3 regions of the Aliiglaciecola sp. 2_MG-2023 genome follow, and region 3 is predicted to be linked to each of the others. Evidence: predicted binding sites of a transcription regulator. Region 3 holds the regulator's gene; each other region holds the start of a gene.

Region 1 (6,401 bases), on a different contig from region 3:
TTTAGCTTTGCTTTTATTTTGAGAAGCTAAACCAATCTGGCATCAAATTCTAATCTTCAATGCCAAATACTTGAGCTTCGAGTTTGCTAATTTTTTGCGCCAATACTTCAGGGTTAACGCGATATTCTCCATTCTGTATGGCTTTTTTCAATTTGTCGACCTTTTCCTGATTGACAGGTGTATCACTAGATTTCTTTTGAACCTGGCTAAGCTGCTGAGCAGATTGCGTGAGTGATACTGAATCTTGACGTGGCGCTTCTGCAGACTTAGATTGCTGAGCAGCAGATTGCGCAGTCGCTTGACTCTGAGATTGCTGTTGATTCAGCCTCTGATTCTCAAGTTGTGGCTTTTGATTTCCACTATTTATATTGTTAATTGCCATAATGACCTCGAATACCTAATTTGCCTCACTTATCTTATCGGCCGGAACTTAAAGACCTTTAGCTAAATGTAGAAAAAAATTAAATATTATTTAGATAAGCTCAAATCTGCGCTAACCAGATGTAATAACCCATAGTTTACGCTAATTATATTAAATCTGCACCACTACTTGATGGGTATTCACCACCTGTGCATGCACCACTCTATTCGACTTGCTGTTTTTCACCGCAATCGTATCGCCAAGGTTACCATCCTGTTGGGCTATACCTTTGGTTTTAATGCTTACCCCGCCTGTATCAGCGGTAATCAGAATACTGTCTCCTTTACATACAAAACAAAGTTGACCGGGGACTACGGGTTGGCCAGGTCGACTTCTTTTTTTCATTCGAGCGCCTACCACTGTGCTGATATCGGCAAAGGTACTCGTTCTTATTAGGTTTTTATCAAGCATCACAACTTTAACATCATTCTCATTTAAAACAGTGCCAGGACTGACCGAGGTGGTGAGCACGACTACGGGTTGCACGCGAGTGGCTTTTACCATCATATATAAGTACCAATTCGTTTGTTCACAACTGGTTCTCACCGTTATGTTACTTTGCGCTAGCGCTTCTTTACTAGCCGATATGGTAAATGGAGTAGGGCAATCAGGAATGACTATCCTTTCGTCTAATGGCATCGCTTTTACTAGCAAGTTATCATCACTTGCTGCAGCTATATGCCTCAGCTGCGTATTAACGTAATTTTCTACTGCTTGACTAAGTTGTTGGTGAGCAGGGTTAGTGTCGCTGGACGCCGCAGCGAAACCACTGTTGAGAGTTAAACAGGCGCTGAAGAAAACACTTAATAACTTACCAGTTGTACGAATTAACGATATTTTCATGTTCAGGTGCCGCCGTTTTGTCTATGCTTATTAAATCGTTAAGCAAACAAAGATAAACGTCAAAATTCAGTCACAAATACGATTTTTGGCGCTAAAATTAGTTAAACTTGGTTTTCTAATAGGGACAACGCAACAATTGTGCCTACTTTAAATTTAATTGGGGTGGTATATGTCGGGAGTTCTTGACTCAGTTAATCAACGCACACAACTTGTTGGTCAAAACCGACTTGAATTGCTGCTATTTAGATTGAATGGCAGACAGCGATTTGGCATCAATGTATTTAAAGTGCGTGAAGTATTGCAGTGCCCCCAGTTAACCTCAATACCTAAGCAAAATAAGTTAATTCGAGGTGTTGCTCATATTCGTGGCCAAACGATCTCAGTAATTGACTTGAGTATGGCAACCGGCGGCAGAAAAATAGAAGACGTTCGCAACGCATTTATTATAATTGCTGAGTACAACCGTTCAGTGCAGGGTTTTTTAGTCGGCTCAGTTGAACGTATCATCAATACCAATTGGGATGCAATTATGCCTCCTCCTCAAGGTACCGGGAAAGCAAGTTATTTGACTGCAGTGACGGAAGTTGATGATGAGTTGATTGAAATTCTTGATGTGGAAAAGATTCTAAATGAAATCTCACCATTAAAAACTGAAGTCAGTGAAGATTTAGCAGCGGATTTAAATATGTCAGAATCTCCTGCAAATGATAAAATTATCTTTATCGCTGATGACTCATCAGTGGCAAGAAGCCAAGTTAAAAAAGCACTTGCTGCGTTGGGATTAAACATTGAAGTGGCTAAAAATGGACTTGAAGCGCTTAATCGTTTAAAAGAAATTGCCGCAGAAACTGGCGACGTCACCGATAAAGTTGGTGTGTTGGTGTCTGACATAGAAATGCCGGAAATGGATGGTTATACACTTACTGCAGAGATCAAAAACACACCGGAGCTAAGCAAACTCAAAGTAGTATTGCATACTTCTTTAAGCGGTGTATTTAATCAAGCAATGGTACAAAAAGTTGGAGCAGACGACTTTATTGCTAAATTTCACCCAGATGAGCTAGCGTCAGCTGTGCAAAAATGGTTTAACAAATAAAGCTCTACTTTACCTACGGAAATTAATGTTTGAAATTAGATCAATTAGCGCCGCACGAATTCTTAGAGTTTACGCATTTTTTAGAGCGTCAGTGCGGTATTGTACTAAATGAGAAAAAAAGCTATTTAGTTTATAGTCGCCTAGGACCCTTGGTTCGCCAAGAAAACTTGGCAAGTATTTCTGAGTTACTGAAGATCGCGTATAGCGGCCATTCCCCCAAGATGCGGGAAAAAGTCGTTGATGCTATGACTACTAATGAAACGTTGTGGTTCCGTGACAAATACCCCTTCGAAATTCTATCTAATAGATTGTTAACTGAGCTTTCTAAAGCAAAGCGTAAAGTGAGAATTTGGAGCGCAGCTTGTTCGTCCGGGCAAGAACCATTTTCCATTGCAATGTGTATTCAAGAATATAAAAGAGCTAATCCTAGAGCCTTCCCGTTAGGCGTGGAGATTGTTGCTACCGATATCTCAACTGATATGCTTCAGCGGGCTAAAACCGGCAAGTTTGATAGTATTTCGATTAGCAGAGGTTTGTCGGAGGAACGTAAAGAGCGTTTTTTTAAAGCGGTCGATAACAACCACATGCAATTGGATAAAGAAATCGTCTCTATGGTGAATTTTAAACCTCAGAACTTACTAAATAGTTATTCTGGGCTAGGCCGATTTGACGTGGTTTTTTGTCGAAATGTGCTGATTTATTTTTCTGTAAACAATAAGCGGAAAATACTGCAACAAATTGCCGCTTGCCTGCAAAACGATGGGGCTTTATTTCTTGGCGCATCTGAATCTATCGCTGAATTGAATCAATTATTCAGTTTGGTGCGCAATAATCCCGGTCTATTTTATATTAAAAAAGCTAACTAATACATACTGTTATGTAATATCCACGGTTCATCCTTATCCACCTCCCTATGTCTTGGCATAACCCTTGCTAAATTTCTCACAAGCGAGTTTTTAAGATGAGAACAACATGGCAATCAGTCTTGATAAATTAACCGGACTTCACGACCGAGCAATGCAGGTTAGAACCGAAACTATGGAAGTTATTTCTGGAAATTTGGCAAATGCTAATACACCAGGATACAAAGCCCGTGGCGTAGATTTTCAGAAAGCCATGCAATCAGCAAATCAAGAGCGTCAGCAAAATATGACACGTACCCATGAAAAGCACTTTGAAGGTTCAATGCAATCTCAAGCAAGTATTGAATTTCGAATTCCATTACAACCTGATACTGGTGATGGTAATACGGTAGAGGTGCAAGCTGAACGTAATGCCTTTTTGGAAAATGGAATGCGCTATCAGGCAAGCATCCAATTTTTGACTGGCAAGATTAAAGGTATGAAAAAAGCACTAGCTGGAGGGCAAGGCGCATGAGTTTATTTAGAGTTATGGATATTGCAAGCACTGGCATGTCTGCAGAGAGTGTTCGATTGAATACAACGGCCAGTAACATTGCCAATGCAAATAGCGTCAGTAGTAGTTATGACGCCACATACAAGGCTCGCCATCCTGTTTTTGCTGCCGAAATGCAACGTGCAACAGAGTCACAATCTCAAGGCGCAGGTGTACAAGTATTAGGTATTGTTGAAAGCCAAAAGCCACTGCAAATCGAATACAGCCCAGGTCACCCAATGGCAGACAGTAATGGCTATATCTACAAGCCAAATGTGAATGTGGTTGAGGAAATGGCTGACATGATGTCAGCGTCAAAATCTTATGAAACCAATGTTCAGTTGGCAGACACTACAAAACGTATATTCAGACGTGTGTTGCAACTTGGTCAGGGTCAATAAATCACTGATTTAGTGAGGAAAGTAACGTGGAAATATCAAAATCGACAGGATTAGATTCTAGCCTGTATGTACAAGAAGAAACCGTGCCTATTGATGATGGCAGTAATGAAAGGTTAAGTCAGGAAGACTTTTTCTCTTTGCTAACTGAGCAATTAGCTAATCAAGATCCTACCAAACCTGTAGATAACGATCAGATGGTATCACAAATGACCAGCTTCAGTATTTCTGAAGGTATTGATTCACTGAATACTAAATTTTCTGAATTTGCTTCTAGCATGACCTCAAACCAAGCATTACAGGCTTCCAGCCTTATTGGTCAAGATGTCTTATTACAAGGTAACGTTGGATATTTAAGCGATACTAGTAACGGCGTAACCGGGGTGGTTATTTCCGATCAAACCACTCAAGATTTACAAATTACCATTGAGTCTGAAGCCGGCGAATTAATTAAAACCATTGATGCTGGTACACAGTCGGCAGGTAATATTGAATTTAGTTGGGATGGTAAAGATGCTAACGGCAATCCTTTGCCAGCCGGCAATTATGCAGTTTATGCACAAGGTACACAAAACGGCGAGTCAACAACCTTACCTACAGCGGTCAATAGGCATGTGGATAGCGTTAGTTTTGCGAGTAACAATCAAGGTGTCATTTTAAATTTGGATGGCGAAACAAGTGTCAATTTGAGTGATGTCATTCAAATCGGTGGTTAATTAAAAAATGTTAGCCCTTTAGTTTAGGAGAGAATAAACGATGTCTTTTAACATAGCATTAAGCGGTGTTTCAGCTGCTCAAAAAGATCTAGATGTCACTGCAAATAACATTGCAAACGTAAATACTGTCGGTTTTAAAGAATCTCGTGCCGAATTCGGTGACGTTTATGCTTCGTCGCTATTGGCAGCCGGTAATACAAAAGTTGGCGACGGTGTCTTAACCCAAGATGTTGCTCAGCAATTTTCTCAAGGTAGTCTTCAGTTTACCAATACAGCACTGGATTTGGCGATTACTGGAAATGGTTTTTTTGCCACGACTCCTGAAATAACCTCTCGTGATTTTTCATTTACTCGAGCAGGGCAGTTTAAGCTTGATCAAGATAACTTTGTGGTTAATTCCAACGGTGATAACTTAATGGGCTTCCCGGTCAACGCTGATGGTACCTCTTCATCTGTGGCTTTGAGCACAACTATTCCGGTGAGAATTCCAGACTCTTCAGGCTCACCACAACAAACCACCGAAGTTGCACCTCGCTTTAATTTGCCAGCAGGTGATGATGCTAAAGATATAACACTTTTTGATCCTAACGATCCACTTACCTATAACGCAGCTACATCTATTACCGTTTATGATTCGTTGGGTGATAGTCATGTGATGACCTATTACTTTATGAAAGATTCTGCAGCAACCAATGAATGGGTAGTAGTTAATTATGTGGATGACACTGCTATTGATATAGCAGGTGACACTGAAAACGTTGCTGGTACAGATCCTAATAACATTGCAGGTTCAGTATCCTTAGGAGCTGATGCGGTCTCTGGGTTTAGAATGCAGTTTAGTAGCGGCGGTGATTTTATTGGTATTCAAAATGGTGATGGTACCCCTGTTGCCACCGGCGATGTGACGACTGTTCAGTTAGGTAACCCGCCGTTGATAAACGGTTCTGATGCAACTCAGACGATTACAACCAACTTCGCGCTTGAAGTTGGTAGTGCAACGGCAGATGAACCGACTCAGTTTGCCTCTTCGTTCGAAGTTACGTCATTAGAACAAGATGGTCTAGCCGTTGGAAGACTTACAGGTATTGACATAGGTCCGGATGGTTTAGTGCGCGCTACTTTTTCAAATGGTACATCTGAACCTGTAGTTCGTGTTGCCCTAGCTCGTTTTGCAAATGAACAAGGCCTAACCCAACAAAGTAGTACACAGTGGAAAGAAAGTATTTTGTCTGGCGAAGCGCTAGCAGGGGAAGCGACCACCGGTACCTTCGGTGATGTTAACTCTTCAGCGCTTGAACAAGCGAACGTGAATTTAACCACGGAGTTAATCGATATGATTATCGCCCAGCGTAACTTCCAAGCGAATTCACGGGCACTTGAGGTGAATAACCAACTTAACCAAACTATCTTAAATATTCGATAATCTGCCATCAATTTAACAATGCCGCTCTAATCAAGAGCGGTATTTTTTTGTTAAATTTCAAAGGAATACAGAAACTTCATCAAGCCTTCTGCATTTACACGCTTTTAAT
Region 2 (6,401 bases), on a different contig from region 3:
GGCGAACTACCCGATACGTTACCGATATTTCTGTGGCCGGAAGTTCCGCTTAATTTAACTACCCTTGAAATTATTTTACCTTACTCCCTTGGGTTGGCCGTGGTTGGCTTACTTGAGTCTTTGATGACGGCAACAATAGTTGATGATCTAACCGATACAACCAGTGACAAGAATAAAGAATGCAAAGGGCAGGGCATGGCGAATATTGGTGCTGGTTTATTTGGTGGTATGGCTGGTTGCGCCATGATAGGCCAGTCAATTATCAATGTGAAATCAGGTGGCCGCGGCAGGTTGTCTACCTTTATTGCGGGTCTGTTTTTAATCATTATGGTGGTATTTCTTGACGACTGGGTTGGCCAAATTCCAATGGCTGCGCTGGTGGCAGTTATGATCATGGTATCAATAGGAACCTTTTCTTGGTCATCTATCACTGATTTACGAAAACATCCCATGTCTTCAAATATCGTTATGGTGAGCACTGTTATTGTTGTTGTTGCTACCCACAATTTAGCTATTGGGGTATTTATTGGTGTGCTGTTAGCAACCTTGTTCTTCTCCAATAAAATCGGCCGTTTTATGGCTGTCAAGTCCCACTATAACGAAGTTGAAAAAGTGCGAACTTACGAGATAATCGGTCAGGTGTTTTTTGCATCAGCAGAACAATTTGTCAACGAATTTGATTTTAAAGAAGCTGTCGAAACCGTTGTGATTGATCTTAGCCATGCACATTTTTGGGATATCACTGCGGTGTCATCCTTGGATAAAGTGGTAATTAAATTCCGGCGCGAAGGAGCGACTGTTAATCTTGTGGGAATGAATGAAGCAACGGAAACAGTGGTTGATAAATTTGGGGTTCACAATGATCCTAAAGAAGTCGAAAAGCTGTTTGGCGGACATTAAGGAGATAATGATGACGAAAATAGTGACTTGTGTAGATGGTTCTGCAATCACCCCAGCCGTGACAGCGGCTGCTGTCTGGGCATCAAAGAAACTCAACAAACCCATTCTGTTTTTACATGCTTTGGAAAAAGAACAGCAGCATGGCGCTGATGATTATACTGGTGCCATTGGCCTAGGTGCGCGTTCAGCTTTGCTTGAAGAAATGACAAAGTTAGATGAACAACGTGCCAAAGTAGCTCTGCAGTTAGGCCGTGAGTTGCTTGACGATGTAGTTCAACATGCACAAACTTCTGGTGTTGCTGAGGTTGAATCATTACAAAGACATGGTGAAGTTGTAGATTCGATAAACGACATCGAAGACAAAACCAGACTCATTGTTATTGGCCGCAATGGCAAAGGACATGATAATAGCTTTAACGCACTAGGATCGAATATTGAGACCCTACTGCGCAAAGCAGTGCATCCTGTTTTGTTAATTCCAGATACTTTCAACCCACCAACTTCGTTTATGATTGCTTATGATGGCAGAGAAACTGCTGACAAAGCATTGCAACGGGTAATTGATGGTGGGTTATTGCACGGGCTTCATTGTCATTTGGTTTCGGTAAAAAATAACGAAAAAAATCTACAGGATAAATTCGAATCTGCTCAGCAACGATTGCAACAAAAAGGCTTTCAAGTGACTGCCTCTTACCTTGAGGGAGATATTTTTGAGTCGCTTATGGAGTACAAAAAATCCCATAATATTGAACTCATTGTTATGGGCGCATTTGGGCACTCTAAGCTTCGGCAGTTTTTTGTTGGCAGTAATACGATGAAAATGCTTGAACGAGGTGATGTACCTATGATCGTGCTGCGTTAATACCTTTATATTGATTGCAAATACAGCCCAACCTTTACGTGCTATTGCTTAAAGTATTGGGCAGTGTTGCACAAGTGGCTTGCAAATGGGCAGGCAACTTAGCTAGTAAACTTAAAACTAGTCACTATATCTGGGGTGTCTATATTCTTATTTTAATTAACCGCATCATGACTTTTATCTAAAATATTAATGGTCACAAAGCAATTTTCGTTCAAAGATTGATTATCGTATTGAGCATCCACACATTCACCGCCATCACTAGCGGTTTGTCTGCTACCAGAGTATGCAAACACGGCAGTACCATCATCTTGCAATTCAATTAAGCTTTCTAAAAAGTAATCTGAGACAACGGCGATCGCAGTTGGCCGTTGCTCAGTTTGCAAAAAAGCTTCGGTCTCGAAAACGACAAAATAAGGATGTCCTTCTTCGGCGAAACTCATTACTGAGTACTTTCCTTGTGTCGAAAATCCCCAAAACCAACTTATAGCAACATCTCCTTTAATAACCTCAATAAGCACAGGCAGATGGCCCTTTTCTCGTTTGTACAAAATCAAGTCATTCACTGGGAAATGCTCTGCTTGGGTGGAAAGGGAGCATATTTCAAGGTTTTTTTGCGGAACGATTTGGCACTCCAATGACATTAAATCTGCAGCGGCGATTCCGTTGGTGGGAATAAACAAGGATAATAAAATTAGACCGTAAAGTGTCTTCATGGATATCTTTTACTATTAGCGTTCATTTATCAATGCTCATTAATGACCTATTTAATTCCAACAAATAACACTATCTTAGATTACGATTCTCGGCATTCGTCGTACCTATTTCTTTAAATTACAGGTTAACTTAACAATATTCTAGGTTTGCTTAGGCCAAATCATATTTTCTAATCTTTATTTGCCCTTTTAACTTGATATTAAATTTTCCAACGTATGATATTGAAAAAAATGAATGTAAATATTGAGCTGTCATTTCATTTTTTGCACTCATATTTTTCTGTTTGATTGCATTCATTATTTTCATATTAGACTAAAGGCTAATAAAACCGCGGGGGTAACTATTGGCATGAGGGTTGCTATATCTGATGGATAAATAGGAAACCTGTATTTTATGTTTAACGACATTCCATGTACGGTCAAAAATACTAGAGACAAATAACATGAAACTAAACAATAGAAATAAGATTGCAGTTCTCATAAGTGGGTTGTTGAGCTTTTCTACTCTAAATGCAAGCGCGGCAAGCAGCGGCCTTTTGGGGCTTAATCTTGAAAAAGTCACAGCAATTACAGATGTCTCAGAATTGACAACATCTTTGGGATTGCCAGAGCTTCCAGTGGTTAATAGCATCTTAGCAATGGATAATGAAATTTTAATCCAAGGCGGTGATATTGCGGTACTCAACGATTTAGTTAATTTAGTTGGTGGATTGGTTACCCACGAATTGCCGTTGGTCGGAGGAATTGGTGTACGAGTTTCTGATTTGCAATTGGAGCTGCTTAAAAGTCTACCTGCTCTGATTACAATTACTGAAAATCAACCTCTTTTTACTGCTGGTGCCCTTGATAATTGCCTAGTGTATGGAAGTCATGTTGTTGACCTAGAAAAAAATAAGGTGAGCTGGAACTTATATAATGCCCGTGACATGAATACTAATGTCGACGAAATGAGTTTCACTTGGCCTACAAGTTTGGGCAACATCAAATCGGTTAAATTCAATGGTACAACTGTGTTTTGGAGCTTGTTTGGCCGCCAAAACGGAGAGTTAACCCTAGATTCTTCTTGGTTAAGTCGTTACGCAAAAATGAACGCCTTTGATGATGCAAAAGTTGAATTAACTTTCTCCCGTAATGGTACAGAAAATTATCAACAAAACGACTTTTCAATGGACGTTTCGTTTACCCAAAATTGTAGTCGTGACCTAGTGAAAGGATACGACACTCAAGCCAATGAAGGCGATAGCAACAGCTACTATGTAAACACCATTGGTGCTGATGAGTTACATGACAATGGTATTACCGGTAAAGACATTACCGTTGCGGTTATCGATAGTGGTGTATGGGCGAGTCACAAAGCGCTAAAAAATGACACCTACGATAATCCTAGAATTACAGCTGCTTTTGATGCAATTGAAAATCAGGAATTACAACCAGAAGATATGACGGATGAAAATAGTCATGGAACACATATTTCTGGGATCATCGCCAACAGCGACCATGCAGTCGTTGATGGACAGATGCGCAGTTATTATCAAGGGGTTGCTCCAGACGCAAACCTAGTGGTGATTAAAGCGTTCTATGAAGATGGCCATAGTACTTATTTAGATGCACTTAGAGCGATTCAATATATTGCTGATAATCACGAAGAACTTAATATTCGAGTTGTGAATTTATCCTTTGGTGCGCCGCCACGTTCGAATTACTGGGCGGATCCAATCAATCAAGCGATCATGAAATTATGGGAAGAAGACATTGTAGTGGTAACCTCTGCTGGTAACACTGGACCGGCGGCAATGACTATCGGTGTGCCTGCCAATGTTCCTTATGTTATTAGTGTTGGCGCAATAACTGACAACTACACGCAAGATAATCCTCATGATGATGAGTTACTTTCATTCTCATCTCAAGGTCCAACGCACGAAGCTTTTGTTAAGCCCGATTTGGTTGCGCCAGGTGGACATATATTTAGCTTAGCTAATGAAGATATGTATGTGCCTAATAAATTTCCGCAATATATGGTTGGAAATGATCGCTTTATTATGTCTGGTACGTCACAAGCGTCCGGTGTGGTAAGTGGGATAGTGGCGTTAATGCTGCAAAACGATCCGAGTTTAAGTGCTAACGATGTGAAGTGCCGCTTAATGAGCAGTACTACCATGGCGCAGTTATCAAATGGGCAACTTGCTTACAGCCCCTTCCAACAAGGTTCAGGTAGTGTAAATGCTGTTAAAGCGGTTGAATCGACTGCTATGGGATGCGCTAACAATGGCCTGGACATAGCTGCTGATCTAAGTGGTGAACAACACTATATGGGCGCTGCTCGTAAAGATGAAAATGGCAACTATTACATCGAAGGTTTTGAATTTGAGGTTTGGGAAGAAGCTTTCATTTGGGAAGAAGCCTTCATTTGGGAAGAAGCTTTCATCTGGGAAGAGGCTTTCATTTGGGAAGAAGCTTTCATCTGGGAAGAGGCTTTCATTTGGGAAGAAGCGTTCATCTGGGAAGAAGCTTTCATTTGGGAAGAGGCTTTCATTTGGGAAGAAGCATACGTGAACCAAGAAAACTTTTTGTTGCAAGAATAATCCTATTTACTCAATACCTTCAGCCCCTCAGAGTTTATCTTTGCAGGGGCTGAGTTGTTTTTTATCCATGTAATATTTTGTTTATTCATTTCATTTTTAATCAGTATGCTTAAAGTGGCTTTTTATAACCTTGCGTTAGGCTTGAATACTAGGTTAAACGCGCGCTTTTTAGGCTATTTACAGCAATTCATTGGCATACGTATTTCATTAGGTTAATCTAATTTAAAAACGATGAGCAGTGAAGAAGTATGTTGAAAAGAGGAATATTGGGTTATTTGTTTTTTCTGTTATTAAGTAGCAGTGCAGTTGCCGCAGATGCTCCTAATTTCAATTTCTCCTCAGACGATTTAACTAAGCAGCTAGCTCAAAAAAGTGTACGACAGATATACCACGATAGTACTGGCTATATGTGGATAGTTACCCAAGTAGGCGTCAGTCGTTACGATGGGTATCAATTGTTACGTTTCGTTCATGATCCTCGAAATGATACATCTCTTAGTTCGGATAACGCCTTTGCAATTATTGAAGATCACCAAAAGCGTTTGTGGATAGCCACTGACGGTGGTGGGCTTAACTTGTTCAACGCTGCCAAACAAACGTTTACAGCTTGGACAGAAGCCGATAATTCTGCTTCTGCACCCACATCAAATAGACTTCAAACGTTATTCTTAGACTCCCAAAATTTTATTTGGATTGGTTATCGAAATGGTAATTTTAGCCGTTTTAATCCTGATGACATGATTTTTGAGCATTTTAATACCCGAGAGCTTCTACCTGAGCTTGAAAAAGATGCCTCTATTACATCCATTGTTGAAGATGAAGAGTACATTTGGCTTGCCACCAATGGAAATGGTTTAATTAAATTCCACAAGCAAAAGCAAACCGTAGAGCGATTATTTTCGGGGCCAAATTCAACATTTTTTAGTAACTCGTTAAAGCAACTATTTGTTGATGCCCAACAAAGGTTGTGGATAGCCAGCCAAGACGCTGGTGTGATAGTTGCCGATCCTAAAAAATTAAAGTTCTCTAATTGGCAACATCATGAAAATCTAAAACATAGTTTACCTTCCAATCTTGCTTATGCGATTTTTCAGGACCACCGTCAACGTATCTGGATTGGCACCGATGCTGGCGTTGCGCTTTGGGATGGCAAAGATGGTTTTGACACTTTTACAACCGAAGATGGGGTGACCGATAATATCATCTTGTCAATTCAGCAAGATTCTACTGGGTTAATTTGGCTGGGTACCTTTAACGGTATTACCAAAACCATTGAAGTACCCTTTGAGCATATAGCGAAAGGATTAGCGAATAACGTTGTTTTAGGATTTGCTGAAACCCATG
Region 3 (6,401 bases):
TACCACGAATAACCAAGGTTAGTGTTTGATTGCCTGCTACTCCGCCCATACTTGGGACAATTGTATTGAGAATAGCTAACACTGCCATTTGGCTTAGTGTTGCTTCAAAAAGATCACTTACGGCTGCGGCAAGAAGTGCCGTTACTAGATTTACGGCCAACCATACTGAACGCCGCTGCGTACTTTGCAATACCGGGGCGAAGGTATCTTCTTCATCATCCAAACCGGCCATACTCATCATAGAGTGTTCGGCGTCTTCGCGAATAATATCCACTACATCATCTATGGTGATACGACCCAATAGTTGTCGGCTAGAATCGACTACCGGTGCTGACAGCCAGTTATAGCGTTCGAATAATTTTGCCACTTCTGTTTCTGGCATATCAACGGGGATGGCTTCAGCTTCCTCATCCATAATATCTTCAATACTGGAGTCTGGCAGAGCCGTTAGAAGCTTAGTGACTGGTACAGTTCCAATTAAGGTGTCATTTCGACTCACAACATAAAATGTGTCAGTGCTTTCTGGAATTTCACCTTTGAGTCGCAAGTAACGCAGAATGACATCAATGTTTACATCGCTGCGTAGGGTTATGGTGTCGGTATTCATAATGAACCCGGCGGTATCCTCACCATAAGAAAGGGCTTTTTCTGCGCGCTGACGGTCTTGCTCATCCATCGATTTCAGCACGTCTTTTGAGACCGATTGCGGTAAACTGCTTAACGTTTCCGCTAAGTTATCAATCTCCATGTCTTCTAGGGCATCAACAACTTTGTCTGGAAGCATTTGTCCGATGATGCCATTACGTACATCTTCGGACAGTTCTTCTAATACATCGCCATAAAAATCGGAGTCCAACATTTCCCACAGTTCAGTTCTTGATTTGCTTGGGGAAGACTCTAGAAGAAGGGCGATGTCGCAAGCTGGCATGTCGTGAATTGTTTTGCGGACATGCATAAAGCGACCACTGGCCAAGGCTTGATTGATAGCCTTCAGTTGTCGTTGGGCGTGTTTAACCTCTAATGCTTCTGCCATGAATATGCAGCTCAATGAAAAAACTACTAATACTAATAGTCTAGAGGACTAAGGGCAGCAGGTCAGCAATTATTTGCACATTGCTTAACTATTCGTTTTCGTGAAATTTCTCAACTATGAGTTTTTCAATCGCGGCAAGGGCGTGTTCAGCATCGACTCCTTCGCTAATGACGTTAACTTCTTTGCCTTGGGAGCTTTCTAACATCATCAAGCCCAATACACTATTTGCGGAAGCCGATTTCTCCCCTTGAACTAGGGTAACAACGGCATCAAATTGATTGGCTACTTTGACTAATTCAGTAGCCGCTCTTGCGTGTAATCCAAGTTTGTTAACGATGACTATTTGCTTTTCAAATCGATTCATCGATTTAACTCTCGGTGCCTTATTTGAACATCTGGGTGAGACGCTGAAAATGTTTTAGCGAGTGACTCAGCCACATAAACTGAGCGATGTTGGCCTCCAGTACAACCGATTGCTACTGTCACGTAACTACGATTGTTTCTTTCTAGATGAGGAAGCCAAGTTGAAATGAGATTTTGAATTTGCCAGATAAATTTCGTCACTATTGGCTGTGAGCCTAAAAATATCTCGACCGGAGAGTCTAATCCACTGAGGTGCTTTAAGTCTGGCTCCCAATGTGGGTTAGGTAAAAATCGCGCATCGAATACATAATCGGCGTCTTTAGGAATGCCGTATTTAAAACCGAAGGATTCAAATACCAAAACTAGCCTAGAGCTTTTCTTGCCTAGAATTCGCTCTCGAACCAATTCAGCTAATTGATGCACCGAAAGTTTGTCTGTATCTAGATATAAGTCGGCGCGTTCCGCAATAGGGGCTAACAGTTGACCCTCTGCCTGAATCGCATCCGAAAGAGATTTGTTTTGACGAGATAACGGATGCAGTCGACGAGTTTCGCTGAAGCGTTTTATCAGCATGTCATCACTGGCATCTAAATAGACTATGGTCATGTCCCAAGTGGCAGGCAAATAATCAAGAATTTCGACTAATTCACCAGGTACCTTGGGAAGGTTTCTAACATCGATACTCACGGCCACTTGGTCATATTCATCCATAACCGTATGGGTTAGAGTCGGTAATAGGTTAACTGGGATATTGTCGACACAATAGTAACCTAAGTCTTCTAAAGACCTCAGTGCAATAGACTTTCCTGAACCAGAGCGGCCACTAATAATTATCAGTTTCATGCAACGATTGCCTCGTATAACTGAGCATTATCTTCTGCACGACGAATACGTTTCAGAATTTCCTTATCACTTAATTTTGTCGCGATGGTTGCTAAGGTTTGCAGGTGTCCGGCGGCTTTATCTTCAGGTACTAAAATTGCGAAAAATATGTCCACAGGACAATTATCCACAGCGTCAAAGTTGATAGAAGGATCACTGGTGATTAGAACTGCGACCACATCCTTTAAACCCGAAAGTCTACCGTGTGGCAATGCAATACCATTCCCGATTCCTGTGCTGCCCATCTTTTCGCGGCTAACCAGACTATTTAAAATCGTTGTCTGATCAATGTCATCGATTTTTTCTGCCGCTATCAGGCTGATAGTTTCAAGAATTCGTTTTTTACTTGTCCCCTGGACTGCACAACTTGTGCAGTCAGGGGAAAGGATGTCTTTAATTTCCATTAATTAATCTAATATATGTTAATGACGCTTAATTTTTTCCTTGTGCTTGATTACCTGTCGATCAAGCTTATCTATCAATCCGTCAATTGCTGCGTACATATCGTTGTGCTCTGAGGTTGCAAATACTTCACCTCCGCTAAGATGAACTGTCGCTTCAGCTTTTTGATTAAGCTTCTCGACATTAAGAATGACATGGACATTGTTGATATGATCAAAATGCCTTTCTAGCTTTGTAAATTTATTGTCTACATAATCTCGCAAAGAATCTGTAATTTCTACATGATGGCCAGTAAGGTTAATTTGCATATTAGCGTATTCCTTCTGTTGTTGAGCCTACAGCAGGCTCTTGCGTTGGTTAGACGGTGGGATCGATAAAGACTCCCGGTATTTTGCTATTGTCCTACGGGCGACCTGAATACCTTGGTCTGCCAGTAGATCAGCAATCTTACTGTCGCTAAGAGGCTTGGTAGGAAGCTCTGCTGCGACGAGTTTTTTAATTAATGCGCGAATTGCCGTTGAGGAGCACTCTCCTCCAGAATCAGTTGCTACATGGCTGGAGAAAAAGTATTTAAGTTCATAAATTCCTCTAGGCGTATGCATATATTTCTGTGTGGTAACACGGGAAATAGTTGATTCATGCATATCTACCATTTCTGCGACATCATTTAACACCATTGGTTTCATCATTTCAGGTCCATGCTCAAAAAAACCAACCTGCTGCTGAACAATGCAGTTTGCGACTTTGAGTAAAGTGTCATTACGACTCTCTAGACTTTTTATAAACCACTTGGCTTCTTGCATATGCGACCGAATAAATTGACTATCACTGGTGTTTTTAGCGTTCCGGCTCATTGCCGCATATTGCTGATTTACATTCAGCTTAGGCAAACTATCGGGATTTAGCTCAACTTGCCAACGACCATTTTTCTTCATCACTGAAACATCTGGAATGACGTATTCAGATTCACCGATTAACAATGAACTACCAGGGCGTGGATTGAGTGTTTGCAATAACCGCATAGCTTCTCGTAATTCGTCTTCTTTTAGACGAGTTTTACGCATTAAAGTTCGGTAATCTTTACTGCCTAATAAGTCAGCATATTCGCTGATCAATAACTTAGCTTCATTTAACCAAGGGGTGTCAGGTGCAAATTGATTCATTTGTACCATTAAACATTCTTGCGGATTTCTTGAGCCTGAACCAATAGGGTCGAACATTTGAATACGTTTTAAAACGCATTCCACCTCATCAAGTTCAACCTCTTCATGGTCGAGACTAGCAAGAACATCTTCGGTGCTGATAGTGAGGTAACCAGACTCATCAATAGAGTCGATAATTGCGATTGCTATGGCAGTATCAACTTCAGAAAAAGGCGTTAAGCGCATCTGCCACAATAGGTGATCTTGAATATTTTCGGTTGTTTCACCTTGGAAAATTTGGTCGTCATCGCCGCCACTACCACCGCTTATTGAGGCGGGGGCTGAGGAGGCACTGATATATTCGTCCCATGTGCTATCTATGGGTAATTCGTCTGGGATATCTGCTTTTTCTAATGCCTCGTTTGTATCCATGGAATCAGAACTTGCGGATACCGTCTCCTCTGAGAACTTGTCATTACTGTCTGCTAAAGCGGAATCCCCAGTAGGGATATCTGAACCGTCTTCTACTTCTAAAAGTGGATTCGATTCTAACGCTTCCTGTATTTCCTGTTGTAAATCCAGCGTTGATAATTGCAATAGACGTATAGCCTGTTGCAATTGAGGCGTCATTGTTAGTTGCTGGCTGAATTTTAATTGTAACGAGGGTTTCATTTAGTTTTTTTATTCTTACTTGTTTAGCCACAAAGCTTTGGTTAAAAACAACATACCTCTACTATAGCTTGAATTGCTCGCCAAGGTATACATCTCTGACTTGTTGATTATTTAAAACTTCTTCTGCGGTTCCAGAAGCTATCAATTCACCATGACTCACAATATACGCTTTTTCACACACGTCTAGCGTTTCACGCACATTATGATCAGTTATTAATACACCAATACCTCTATCGCGTAGGTGTTGAATTATTTTTTTTATATCGTTTACTGAAATCGGGTCAACACCAGCAAAGGGTTCATCCAATAGAATAAACTCAGGGGCGGCCGCTAATGCACGAGCGATCTCGACTCTTCTGCGCTCCCCGCCTGATAAACTCATGCCAAGGCTGTTACGAATATGGTTAATATTGAATTCATCCAATAATGCATCCGCTTGCTCTTCTCGCTGATCAGAACTTAATTCTTTTCGGGTTTGCAAAATTGCCATGATATTTTGGTAAACGGTTAACTTACGAAATATAGATGATTCTTGAGGAAGATAACCAATTCCTTTTCGTGCACGGATGTGCATGGGTTGTAAGGTTAACTCGGTCTGATCAATATAAATCTCGCCTTTATCGAGTGGCACTAACCCAACAATCATATAGAAGGTGGTCGTTTTACCAGCACCATTGGGACCTAACAGGCCAACAATCTGTCCAGTAGAAACTTCAATGCTTACATCTCGCACCACTTGCCGAGATTTATAAGACTTCGCTAAATTGGTCGCTTTTAACGTTGCCATTAAGGTTTTTCATCCTGCAACTTGTCTTGCTCTTCTTCAGTTTTTTTAGTGTCGTCAGTTTGCCGATTGCGAATGCTTTCGGGTTGGAAAATGGCAGTGACACCGCCTTCTGCGTTGCCGTCACTTTCTGCTATCAATTGCTCTAATTCCATATTAAATTGAATCGATTCACCTTTAACAAGGCTACTATCCTGATTTAATTCGGCTGCACCATTGAGTGTCAGAGTACGATTCGATACTTCATATTTAATTTCATTGGCCGCGGCGCTAATATTACTGCCATCATCGAGGGTTTGGCTGTATTTTGCTGGTTTACCTCGGGCAATAAAAACTTCTTTACCTTCCCCTAAACCCGCAATAACCTCGACTTCGTCAGCCAAAATTTCAAGGCTACCTTGGGTGATTTTGACGTCTTTTCTAAATATCGACGTTTTGGTTTTGCCATCAAAAAAATTCGACTTTGAGTCAACTTTGATTGGCAAGCTAAAATCGTTCTCACCGGCAATAATAGCGGCGCTGAACATTAAGCTAATAAATAAAGCGCTAACGCGGCGCATATTGAGTTTGCACATGATTTTTAAGTTCATATTCCTGTGTAGTTAAATTTGCTACAAAACCGTTACTTTTAACAATGAAATCTTTCCCGTTTATCTCAACCGGTTCGTCAGACATCATTGTTTTATCGACTAAATTAATTTCTAAAAACTGGGTTCTGATTGTTTGCACAAATCCCGATTCATCGAGGCTTCTAATCTCTACATCAGTTTCTAATTGAATTCGATTATCTTCATACAGCGTGCCTTCCTCAGCTTCTACATGCCAAGGCGTTTGCTCATCGGAAACATAGATGGTGTATTTAGGTTGGCTGAATAAAGTGAAGCCTAGGATTTGATAATGTTCCATTTTAAGCGCGAATACCTGATGATTCACTTCGCCGTTTTCATTGTAAAGAGTGCTGCGCATATTTCTCGCCTGATAATTAGGCTGCCAGGAATCTTCATTACTAGAATCTGTCTGTTCTGGATCTGAACCCATCCACCCTGGCACATATACCATCAAGACTAGCACAAACAAGATGCCAATGCTTAGGGTGATACGATTCATACACTACTACCGTAAA

Evidence for each region. Region 3 encodes sigma-54, which starts transcription at its own class of promoters, with help from an activator protein. Its sites were predicted from a motif close to GTTGGCACGNNNNTNGNNT; they were not measured.
Region 1: the regulator sigma-54 is predicted to act here: its motif matches at 3,278-3,296, upstream of flgB (flagellar basal body rod protein FlgB).
Region 2: the regulator sigma-54 is predicted to act here: its motif matches at 2,819-2,837, upstream of Q4567_RS03355 (S8 family peptidase).

The regions. Positions count from the first base shown of each region.
Region 1 is NZ_JAUORY010000001.1:300,031-306,431, forward strand. Features, by position in the region: gene flgN (flagellar export chaperone FlgN) at 1-1, opposite strand, end outside; gene flgM (flagellar biosynthesis anti-sigma factor FlgM) at 50-382, opposite strand; gene flgA (flagellar basal body P-ring formation chaperone FlgA) at 533-1,264, opposite strand; gene Q4567_RS01205 (chemotaxis protein CheV) at 1,434-2,360, shown strand; gene Q4567_RS01210 (protein-glutamate O-methyltransferase CheR) at 2,390-3,226, shown strand; gene flgB (flagellar basal body rod protein FlgB) at 3,333-3,737, shown strand; gene flgC (flagellar basal body rod protein FlgC) at 3,734-4,156, shown strand; gene Q4567_RS01225 (flagellar hook assembly protein FlgD) at 4,183-4,869, shown strand; gene flgE (flagellar hook protein FlgE) at 4,910-6,292, shown strand.
Region 2 is NZ_JAUORY010000002.1:313,721-320,121, forward strand. Features, by position in the region: gene Q4567_RS03340 (SulP family inorganic anion transporter) at 1-900, shown strand, start outside; gene Q4567_RS03345 (universal stress protein) at 911-1,762, shown strand; gene Q4567_RS03350 (hypothetical protein) at 1,915-2,475, opposite strand; gene Q4567_RS03355 (S8 family peptidase) at 2,919-5,057, shown strand; gene Q4567_RS03360 (hybrid sensor histidine kinase/response regulator) at 5,333-6,401, shown strand, end outside.
Region 3 is NZ_JAUORY010000020.1:73,504-79,904, forward strand. Features, by position in the region: gene mgtE (magnesium transporter) at 1-1,033, opposite strand, end outside; gene Q4567_RS17275 (HPr family phosphocarrier protein) at 1,122-1,397, opposite strand; gene rapZ (RNase adapter RapZ) at 1,394-2,239, opposite strand; gene ptsN (PTS IIA-like nitrogen regulatory protein PtsN) at 2,236-2,682, opposite strand; gene hpf (ribosome hibernation promoting factor) at 2,701-2,988, opposite strand; gene Q4567_RS17295 (RNA polymerase factor sigma-54) at 3,016-4,494, opposite strand; gene lptB (LPS export ABC transporter ATP-binding protein) at 4,556-5,281, opposite strand; gene lptA (lipopolysaccharide transport periplasmic protein LptA) at 5,281-5,838, opposite strand; gene lptC (LPS export ABC transporter periplasmic protein LptC) at 5,825-6,385, opposite strand; gene kdsC (3-deoxy-manno-octulosonate-8-phosphatase KdsC) at 6,382-6,401, opposite strand, start outside.